DNA from 3 places in the Kribbella sp. NPDC005582 genome. Region 1 is predicted to be linked to each of the others. Evidence: riboswitches for the same ligand, from Rfam matches in the RefSeq annotation. Region 1 holds a riboswitch; each other region holds the start of a gene.
The links. A riboswitch is a leader RNA that binds a small molecule or an ion and turns the genes downstream of it on or off. The one in region 1 is predicted to bind cobalamin.
Positions count from the first base shown of each region.

Region 2: linked by a shared signal. The riboswitch ahead of ABZS29_RS32685 (ribonucleoside-diphosphate reductase subunit alpha) and the one ahead of ABZS29_RS28280 (ABC transporter substrate-binding protein) in region 1 are both predicted to bind cobalamin.
Region 3: linked by a shared signal. The riboswitch ahead of ABZS29_RS30340 (putative cobaltochelatase) and the one ahead of ABZS29_RS28280 (ABC transporter substrate-binding protein) in region 1 are both predicted to bind cobalamin.

Region 1 is NZ_JBEXCU010000005.1:393,256-396,525, reverse strand. Features, by position in the region: gene ABZS29_RS28285 (iron chelate uptake ABC transporter family permease subunit) at 1-324, opposite strand, end outside; gene ABZS29_RS28280 (ABC transporter substrate-binding protein) at 321-1,343, opposite strand; cobalamin riboswitch at 1,368-1,578, opposite strand; gene ABZS29_RS28275 (hypothetical protein) at 1,590-2,540, opposite strand; gene ABZS29_RS28270 (MFS transporter) at 3,006-3,270, opposite strand, start outside.
Region 2 is NZ_JBEXCU010000007.1:180,056-183,325, reverse strand. Features, by position in the region: gene ABZS29_RS32685 (ribonucleoside-diphosphate reductase subunit alpha) at 1-1,326, opposite strand, end outside; cobalamin riboswitch at 1,461-1,583, opposite strand; gene ABZS29_RS32680 (DinB family protein) at 1,640-2,221, opposite strand; gene ABZS29_RS32675 (potassium transporter Kup) at 2,304-3,270, opposite strand, start outside.
Region 3 is NZ_JBEXCU010000006.1:220,153-223,422, forward strand. Features, by position in the region: gene surE (5'/3'-nucleotidase SurE) at 1-712, shown strand, start outside; gene ABZS29_RS30335 (3-keto-5-aminohexanoate cleavage protein) at 895-1,587, opposite strand; cobalamin riboswitch at 1,626-1,771, shown strand; gene ABZS29_RS30340 (putative cobaltochelatase) at 1,832-3,270, shown strand, end outside.

The sequences.
Region 1 (3,270 bases):
GCCCAGCACCCCGATGGCCGCAACCACTGCCAGCGCAGCACCAGCGTTCACACCGAGAATCCCCGGATCGGCCAGCGGATTGCGGGTCACGCCCTGCATCAACGCACCCGCCAACCCGAGCGCCGCGCCGGCCAGCAACCCAGCGCCCGTCCGCGGCATCCGGAGATACCGGATCACCCGATCGTTGTCGCTCCCGCGGAAATCCGCCAAGGCCAGATACACGTCATGCGCACCGAAGTGCTGGTTCCCGACACTCAACGACAGCAGCACCGAGACCGCGAGTACGGCGATGCAGAGCAGCAGGCCGACCGCACGCCACCTCACTGGAACAGGTCGGCGTGAATCGTCTTGGCGATGTCCTCGGTCGCATAGGCACCGCGCACCCCGGCGGAGTGATTCGCGAACAGCCACGGCACGACGTGCTTGGTGCGGACCGCCTTGAGATTCGCCAACGCCGGGTTCGCCAGGATCTTCGCGACCTCCGGCTGCGAAGAGGCCGGCGTCAACGCGGCATCGCAGCACCCGCTGATCAGGATGTAGTCCGGGTTGCGTTTGATCAGCTCCTCGACGCCGATCTTCACGTTCCGCTTGGCCGTCAGATCGGCGAAGACGTTCATTCCGCCGGCCTGCTTGATCAGCACCGTCCCGAAGTCCGGCCCACCGGAGACGGTCAATCCGCCGCCTTCCAGTCCAGGCCTCAGGATCGCGACCGTCGGCTTCGGTGCGTTCTTCACCTTCGCCGACACCGCGGCGATCCGCTTCTCCTGGTCCGCGATCACGTCCTCGGCGCGGGCCTCGACCCCGAACAGCTTGCCGAGTCCGCGCAGATCGGCGTACACGTTGTCCATCGTGACGCTCGCCGGGTCGATCGCTTCGTCACCCTTGCCGTCCGCGGTCGGGCAGAGCGGGCTGAAGATCCAGGTCTGGACACCGAGCTCGGCCAGGCTCTTGCGGCTCCCGAAGCTCTCGTCGCTGCCACCGCCGGCGCTGAATACGTCGTTGAAGCCGGACAGCACGAAGTCCGGGTTCGCCGCCAGCAGCTCCTCGCGGCTGGGCAGGTTCTTGTAGTACTTCGCCTTGGCCTGAGCACTCGCGTACTCCGGCAGCACCTCGGCATCCAGGTACGCCGTACCGACCAGGCGATCGGAGATCCCGAGCGCATGTGCCATCTCGATCGCCGGCTGGTACGCCGCGAAGACGCGCTTCGGCGGACCGCTCACGGTGACGTCGATCCCGCAGTTCCACACGGTGGTCGTCGATCCGGGCGGATTGACGGCGGTGGCGGTGCCGCAGCCGGCGAGCAGGCTCAGCAACACGACAAGGACAAGGGACTTACGCAGCACGGGACCGCTCCTCCAACACCTCGTGGACGGATCACATGCCGTGGCCGGTCTCCTGGCTTACGGGTACAGCGTCCACCGGCCTGGTCTTCCCAGCACCCTGCTCTTTGCAGTGCATAGCCAGTGACTTCCGCGTTGGACACGGCTGGCGGACATCCCGATCACAGTGGCGAGGGCCGCGCCGGCATCACACCGGCTTCCCGAGCACCACGGCGCCGCCACAGTAACATCGGCGACTCAGTCGCAGGTTCAGCGGTACTGCGAGAGCATCGCGAGCGCGAACTGCGTCATCGTGTCCGGGTTGATCGCCCGCGCCGGCAACGGCACCAGGTCGACCAGCTTGTCGTCGCCGATCCGGATCGTGGTCCGGCCGGTCGCCGTGTCCACATATCCCTCGTCACCGAGCGGGATCGCCTGTGCGGTCGGCGTCTTCCGCATCGCCGTCATCAGCGCGATCGCCTTCGGAGTACGGCGTACCGAGGTGGAGAGCACGCTGTCCGCGGAGATCCAGCCGCAGACCAGGTCGCCGAGCTCGGTCTGACCATCCCGGCGGATCGACGCGGGCGCCCCCATCACCTTCGCGGCGGCCGACGAACCGCGCTCACACTCCGGCCGCGCGATCAACGGCTCCGCCTCAGGCAGACCCGCCGCCTGTCGAGCCACTTCCTGCGCCAGTACGACGTACTTGGCGAGTGTGGCCTTGGGTCCGGCGACCTTGAAGAGCCGATCCTTCAGCAGGAACACGACGAACGTGTCAGCCCCGAAGCCACCATCACCAACCACCGCCATTTGAGACTTCTGGGCCTTCTGCGCGGCGGCCAGCGTCGCCTTGGTGGCTGCCTGCACCGACACTCCGACCCGCAGCACCGGCCCATTCGGACTCGCGCTCAGCCCCAGCTGACACACGTCGTACGTCGCCGGTACGCCGAAGTCCGCCGGCGGCGTCTTCGGCTGAATCTGCACGATCGGAGCACCCAGCGTCGTCTGCACCAGCTGCTGATCCATCCGCACGCACAACGTGTCGGCGACCTTCGAGGTCGGCGGCGTGCTGGGTGTTTCCGACGGAGACGGCGTCTCCGTGGGCGTCGTACTGATCGAGACCAGCGGCGGCACGCTCGGCGCGGTCTCCTGCCCAGGACCGCCGCACCCAGATGCGAGCACTGCAACGAGAGCGAACGGCACTACCGGACGAATACGCATAGTGCGCCAAAGCCTACGCCGCGTCCGCCTCCCCCGAGTGCGGGGTCCGTGTCGCCGGAAACCCCTTACCAGCACCCCACTCCTCACATTCGCCCCCAACTCCCCCCGCTCGCACGGTGACTTCAGTCGCGCCGCACGGTGACATCAGTCGCGCCGCACGCCGGCTTCAGTCGCGCCGCACGGTGGCTTCAGTCGCGCGGCACGGTGGCTTCAGTCGCGCGGCACGGTGGCTTCAGTCGCGCGGCACGGTGGCTTCAGTCGCGCGGCACGGTGGCTTCAGTCACCAAACACCGGGAAACCCACCGAATGCGAGGAGATGGTCGCCGGAAAACCCTTACCAGCAACTCACTTCTCACACTCGCCCGCCAACTCCCCGCATTCGCAGGGTGGCTTCGGTGGCGGGGCAGGGTGGCTTCGGTGGCGGGGCAGGGTGGCTTCGGTGGCGGGGTGGGGCGGGGCGGGGGGTTAGGGTTCGTCGGCCTCGGCTGCGGCCCGGAGATCGCGTTCGCGGACGGCGTGCTCGTCGGTGCGGGCGTCGTACCGCCAGAAGTCGCGCAGGGCGGCGCCGGTGGCGGCGACGCCGGCCACGCAGAGGATGCCGCCGCTGACGATCGACGTCCGGACGCTGGTCAGGTCGGCGACCAGACCGGACCGGGCCTGACCACCGAGCGGGCCGAGCATGTAGGAAAGCATCTCGATTCCGGCCAGCCGGCCGCGCATTTCGTCGGGG
Region 2 (3,270 bases), on a different contig from region 1:
GAGATAAGCGCAGACCGCGCCTTTACGTTTCCCGCCTTGATTGACTGCTACGGCGGTGTCGTTGGCGATCTTCAGGAACGGTACGACGCCTTGCGACTCGCCGTTGGTGCCGCGGATCTTGGCGCCGATGCCGCGGACGGGGGTCCAGTCGTTGCCGAGGCCGCCGGAGTACTTGGCGAGTAGGGCGTTGTTGCGGATTCCGGTGAAGATGCCGGCCAGGTCGTCGTCCACGGTGGTGAGGAAGCAGGACGAGAGTTGGGGGCGCGTCGTACCGGAGTTGAACAGGGTTGGTGTCGAGGACATGAAGCGGAACGAGCTGAGCAGTTCGTAGAACTGGATCGCTCGGGCTTCGCGGTCGTCCTCGCGCAGCGCCATCCCCATCGCGACCCGCAGGAAGAACGCCTGCGGCAGCTCGAAGCGGGTCTTGTCGATGTGCAGGAGATAGCGGTCGTAGAGCGTCTGCAGGCCGAGGAAGGCGAAGTCGAGATCGCGCTCGGGGCGGATCGCCGCGGCGAGGCGGTCGAGGTCGAAGGTGGCCAGCTCGGGGTCGAGCAGGCCGGCCTCGATCCCGGTCGCGAGGTAGCGCGGGAAGTATTCGGCGTACGCCGTGGTCATGTCGGCCTGGCTGGCCTGCCGGGGCTCGCCGTGCACTCGGCCGAGCGCCTCGCGGCGGATCTGGTCGAGCAGCAGGCGAGAGGCGGCATAGCTGTACTGCGGCTCGGTCTCGACGTAGGACCGGGCAGCCATCACGAGGGCCAGCTCGACCTCGTGCTGGGCGATGCCGTCGTAGCACGAGCCGATCGTCTCGTTGAGGATCTGCTCGGGGTCGACCGAGTCCAGCCCGGCGGCAGCCTCGGCGACGATCACACGCAGCCGCTCGATGTCGAGCGGTACGCGGGTGCCGTCGGCCTGGCGGACCGACACGACTGGCTTGGTAGTGGCCAGCTCGGCCGCGTCGGCGGGCGTGCGGGCCTTGGAACGCTCTTCGCGGTACAGGACGTAGGCCCGGGCCACCTGGTGCTCATCGGCACGCATCAGCGCCAGCTCCACCTGGTCCTGGATGTCCTCGACCTGGACGCTGCGACGGGCGTCGCCGCGGCTCGTCAGCGCCTCGACGACCCGGCCGGTCAGGTCGGCCACCAGGTCGCGGACCCGGTGGGTGGCTCCGGCGTCGTTGCCCTCGACGGCCAGGAAGGCCTTCGTGACGGCGACCGAGATCTTGGTCGGGTCGAACACGGTATTGCTGCCGTCGCGGCGGACGACGGTCAGCTGGGCCGCTCGGCTTGCCTCGTCGGCAGCCGAGCGAGATGTTGAAGCGATGGTCACAGAAGCTCTTCTCTCCCTGCGCGTACGGAGGACCGCGACCACAGGAGGGCATGCATGACGGGACGGACAGCACCGGCCGGAAAGCTGTCGTCTCGCCCTGCGACCCACCCTCGAGGTCTCGGACCGCGTGCACCGGCGGTGCACACGCCGGCGACAGGTATCCGGACTCGCGGCCACGACTCCATGGCTCCGCTCACCGTTGCGGGGCAGCTCCGGACTCACACCGGATTCCCCTGACCGCCAGCAGGAAGACTCTAAGTCAGACCCCATATCTAGTGGTGCCGACACGCCGCGCATCCACATGTTGTGGTCTTCAGGCCGCGACGCCATACAGGTCCTGGAGCGTCATGATCTCCGAACCGTGATGGATCAGCTCCCGGTTGAGCCGCAGTACGACGTGCCCGAACGGTTCGCCGGCGTCCAGTTCGGTGGCCTGACTCAGCCCCACGGTCGTCACCTGCTCCTCCGGCAACGACGCGATCCCCTCCTGCCACGCCTCCACCCAGTGCGTCAGCCACGCCACCGCGTCCCGCGCGTTCCCGTGCAAGGTGATGTCGGTCCGGCTCTGCTGCCGTGGCCCGAACGTCCACTCCCACCGCTCGAAGAAGGTCTCGGTCAGGTGCGCGATCAGCCAGGCGATCGTCCGCGGCCCCCGATGATCAGGCTCGTCCGGCCACTGCGCCACCCACTCGCCGGATCCGAGTGGCCGGTAATGCCCCGAGTAGTGCCGCCGCACGACGGTGAGCGCCTCGCCCTGCGGCTGCCAGAAGTACTCCTCGTCCGTCAGTCGCGCCAACCGCCCGGACAGCACCATCCAACTGAACCCCAGCTGCCCCCGCACCATGGCCATCGCCGACGGCCGATGCAGGATCTCCCAGTCGAACGCCTCGGGCATGACCGCACCACTCCACTCGAAGATCTATTCGAACACCTGTTCGAAGTCTCCCTCTGGAGTGCGGTGAAGTCAAACGCCCTGGTCAGACGGTGATCTGCGACCCCACGATGACGACCTGTTCGCGGGGGAGGTGGAAGTACTCGGCGGCGTCGGCGGTGATGGCGGTGGTCGCGAGGAAGAGGTGTTTGCGCCAGCGGGGGAGGCCGGGGGTGTCTCCGAGCTTGAGTTCGATGGCGGAGAGGAAGTAGGAGGTGTCGTCGGGGTCGACGGTGAGTTCGGTGCTCTGGGCGGCGGCCTGGTTGAGGATCGCGGGGACGTCGGCGCTCTCGACGTAGCCGAGGCGGGCGGTGACGTGGATGATGCCGTCGTCGGTGTAGCCGAGGTCGTCGACGACGATGCGGTCCTCGTCCGGGGCGTGCGGCACGGTGATGGTCTCGATGGAGAGGATCACCACGTTCTTGTGCAGGACGTGGTTGTGCTCGACGTTGGCACGCATCGCCAGCGGCACGGTGGTGTTGCCGCGATTGAGGAAGACCGCCGTACCGTCGACGCGGGTCATCGGGCGCTCGTGCAGGGTGTCGATGAACTCGCGCAGCGGGCCTTCTTCGCGCTCGCGTTTGGCGGTAACGAGTTGGCGGCCCTGCTGCCAGGTGGTCAGGACCGTGAAGACGCTGACCGCGATCAGCAGCGGCAGCCAGGCGCCGTGGACGAACTTGGTCAGGTTCGCGCCGAGGAACAGCAGTTCGACCGAGAGGAAGAAGGCCGCGCCGATGATGACCATCCACAACGGCTTCTGCCAGTGGTTCCGCACGATGTAGAAGAACAGCAGCGAGTTGATGACGATCGTCCCGGTGACCGCCATCCCGAAGGCGAAGGCCAGGGCGGCCGAGGTCTCGAACGCGAACACCAGCGTCAGTACGGCGATCATCAGCGCCCAGTTCACCCAGGGGACGTAGATCTGCCCGGCCGTCTCGGTGGACGTGTACTGGATCCGCAGCCGCGGCAGGTAGCCGAGCCGGACGGCCTGGTGGGCGACCGAGAAGGCGCCG
Region 3 (3,270 bases), on a different contig from region 1:
CCGCGCGCTTGCGCCGGTGATCGCCGAGCTGGGGCACGACGTACTCGTGGTCGCCCCGCTGGACGACCAGAGCGGCGTCGGCTCCGCCCGGGCCGGCATGGTCGATCGCCCGATCCGCACTGTGACCGAAGACGAGCACGGCATCGCGTACTGCGGGGTCGCCGGGACACCGGCCCTCGCAGTGACGCTCGCGACCCTCGGTTCCTTCGGGCCGCCGCCGGACCTGGTGCTGTCCGGGATCAACCGTGGCGCCAATCTCGGCGTACCGATCTTTCACTCGGGCACAGTGGCCGCAGCGCTCACCGCAGCCGCGCAGGGTGTGTCGGCGATCGCGGTCAGCATCGACAGCGAGGTCCCGGAGCACTGGAAGACGGCAGCCACGATGGCCGCCGAGGCTCTGAACTGGATCGCCTCCGAACCGGCCGGGACCGTCCTGACCTTGAACGTCCCGGACCGCCCACTCGACGCACTCGCGGGCGTCCGCCACGCGACGCTGGCCCCGATCAAGTACTCGCGCCTGATCGGTACCACGGCCCCGACCGGCGAACCGATGGTCACTCTGGAGCCGACCCGCTCCGACCTCCCCGCCGCCAGCGACATGGCCCTGCTCCAAGCCGGCTACGTCACCGTCAGCCCCTTGACCGGCATCGGCGTACTCCCCGACGAGGACGCCGCCAACGCACTGGCCAAACGACTGTCGTCGTACCGGTGAATCTGTACGTCGAGCAGTACAGCGAGGCGGGATCACCGCGATGGTGACTGGAAGTCAGCAGACGCCGCCGGAGTTACAGGTCTCCTACCGACAGGACGTATACGCCCACTGTGGCCGATGGAGCGCCGGCGTCAGGCTCCGGGGGCCAGGTAGCGGGGTTATACGTCCTGTTCTTCGGAAGATCAGAGGTAGCTGAAGAGGTGGGCGGTGGAGGTGGCTGGGTCGCCGTGGGGGGTGGTGAGGGTGTCTTCGAGGCCTAGGCGGAGGTGGTGGCCTTGGGTGCGGGCCCAGTGGAGGGTGGGCCAGGTCCAGTGGGCTTCGCCGTGGACCAGGACGGGGATGTCGGTGGTGGGGAGGGCGGCGAGGATGGTTTGGGCGGCGGTGGGGCCGTCGGGGCCGGGGGAGATGCCGGGGATGGCTTCGATCAGGATGCGGTGGGTGGGGCCGGACCAGGCGAGGTAGGTGGCGGCGGCTTCGGGGGTGAAGAGGCCGGCCTCGACGGCGATGCCGCGGGCGAGGAGGAGGTCGGCGACCTGGGTGGCGCCGGGTTCGTGGAAGTTGACGCTGGCGAAGTCGGGGCCGGGCTGCCAGTCGGCGATCAGGCGGAGGCGTTCGGTGAGGTCGGGGACGATCGGCTCGCGGGTCGAGACGCCGAGCGGGACGCCTGGGCAGGCTGCCTGGACTGCTTCGACGGCGGCGCGGATGTCGGGCCAGTGCAGACTCTCCAGCTCGTCGGCTCCGCGCGGGTGCAGATGGAGTGCGTCCGCTCCAGCCTGTACGGCGGCCGCCGCGGCATCGGCGAGTTCGGCCGGGGTGATGGGGACACCGGGGTTGTCGGCGCGGGTGCGGTCACCGTTCAGACAGGCCTTGATCATGGAGCCGACCCTATAAAGACGAGGGTGTGACCTCGTCGCTGAGCAGCCGGGCCGGGTGTGCCATGATCGGGCCGACAGGTGTGGAGGAACACCGGTGACCGGGAAACCGGGATTCCGGGGCGGTCCCGCCACTGTGACCGGGAAACCGGAAGCCAGGACATCCACACCCTGTCCGCCGCGGTCCTGCGGCGTACCAGCTGCCGAAGCGGGCGCGGACACCCGCTGACGAAGGGATTCCCCGCTGATGCGGCCTGCGCCACCCTCGACCGGCTTTCCGTTCACCGCGGTGGTCGGCATGGAAGACCTTCAGCTCGCGCTGATCCTCGCGACGATCTCACCCGCGATCGGCGGGGTCCTGATCCGCGGCGAGAAGGGTACGGCGAAGTCGACCGCCGTCCGCGCCCTGACCGAGATCCTGCCCCCGGTCGACGTCGTACCGGGGTGCCGCTTCTCCTGTGACCCCGAGGCCCCTGCGGCGGACTGCCCCGATGGACCGCACGATGCACCGGAGACGGTGAGCCGGGCGGCACGGCTGGTGGAGCTGCCGGTGGGCGCGACCGAGGACCGTGTGCTCGGATCGCTGCATCTGGAGAAGGCGCTGGCCGAGGGAGTCACGGCGTACGAGCCGGGACTGCTGGCGGCCGCGCACCGCGGCCTGCTGTACGTCGACGAGGTCAACCTGCTGCACGACCACCTGGTGGATGTGCTGCTGGACGCCGCCGCGATGGGCCGCGCGACCGTCGAGCGCGACGGGGTGTCGGTGACGCACCCGGCACGCTTCGTGCTGGTCGGCACCATGAACCCGGAGGAGGGCGAACTGCGCCCGCAGCTGCTCGACCGGTTCGGGCTGACCGTCGACGTGGTCGCCAGCCGGGACCCCGCCGTACGCGTCGAGGTGATGCGCGCGCGACTGTCCTACGAGGCCGACCCGGCCGCCTTCGTCACCCGGTACGACGGCCCGCAGCGCGAGCTCGCCGAGCGGATCGTGAAAGCACGTGACCTGCTGAGCGAGGTCATCCTGACCGACTCGGCGCTGCGGCAGATCGCCGAGATCTGTGCGTCGTTCGACGTGGACGGCATGCGCGCCGACCTGGTCACCGCGCGGACCGCGGTCGCCCACGCGGCGTGGTCCGGGCGGACGGTCGTCGAGGTCGAGGACGTCCGCGCGGCGGCCAAGCTCGCGCTCCCGCACCGCCGCCGGCGCAACCCGTTCGATGCTCCCGGCATGGACGAAGACCAGCTCGAGCAAGCGATCCAAGACAGTACGCCGCCTCCGCCGGACCCGGACGACGATCCCGACGGCGGTCCGGACGATGGTGGACCGGGCGGCGGCATCGACCCCGAGCCGACGGACTCCTCCGACGGACCGGACGCGGCGAGCACCGAGCAGTCGGTTCCCGGGCAAGCGCCGAGTGGTGACGTTGCGGGCAGCTCGGAGCCGTACAAAGCGCGGCTGCTGAGCGTGCAAGCCGCAGGTGCAGGCGTAGCTGGTAGGCGGTCGCGCGCGATCACCGAGGTCGGGCGAGTGGTGGGTGATCGGGCACGCGTGGGACGTGAGTCGGGTCGGCCGCACCTGCTGGCCACGATCCGAGCCGCAGCACCACATCAGCACGCTCGAGGTAGGCACGGTTTTGAAGGCGGCGCGGGTGGTGCCGGTCGGAGGCGGCGTGGGCTGGTGGTGCG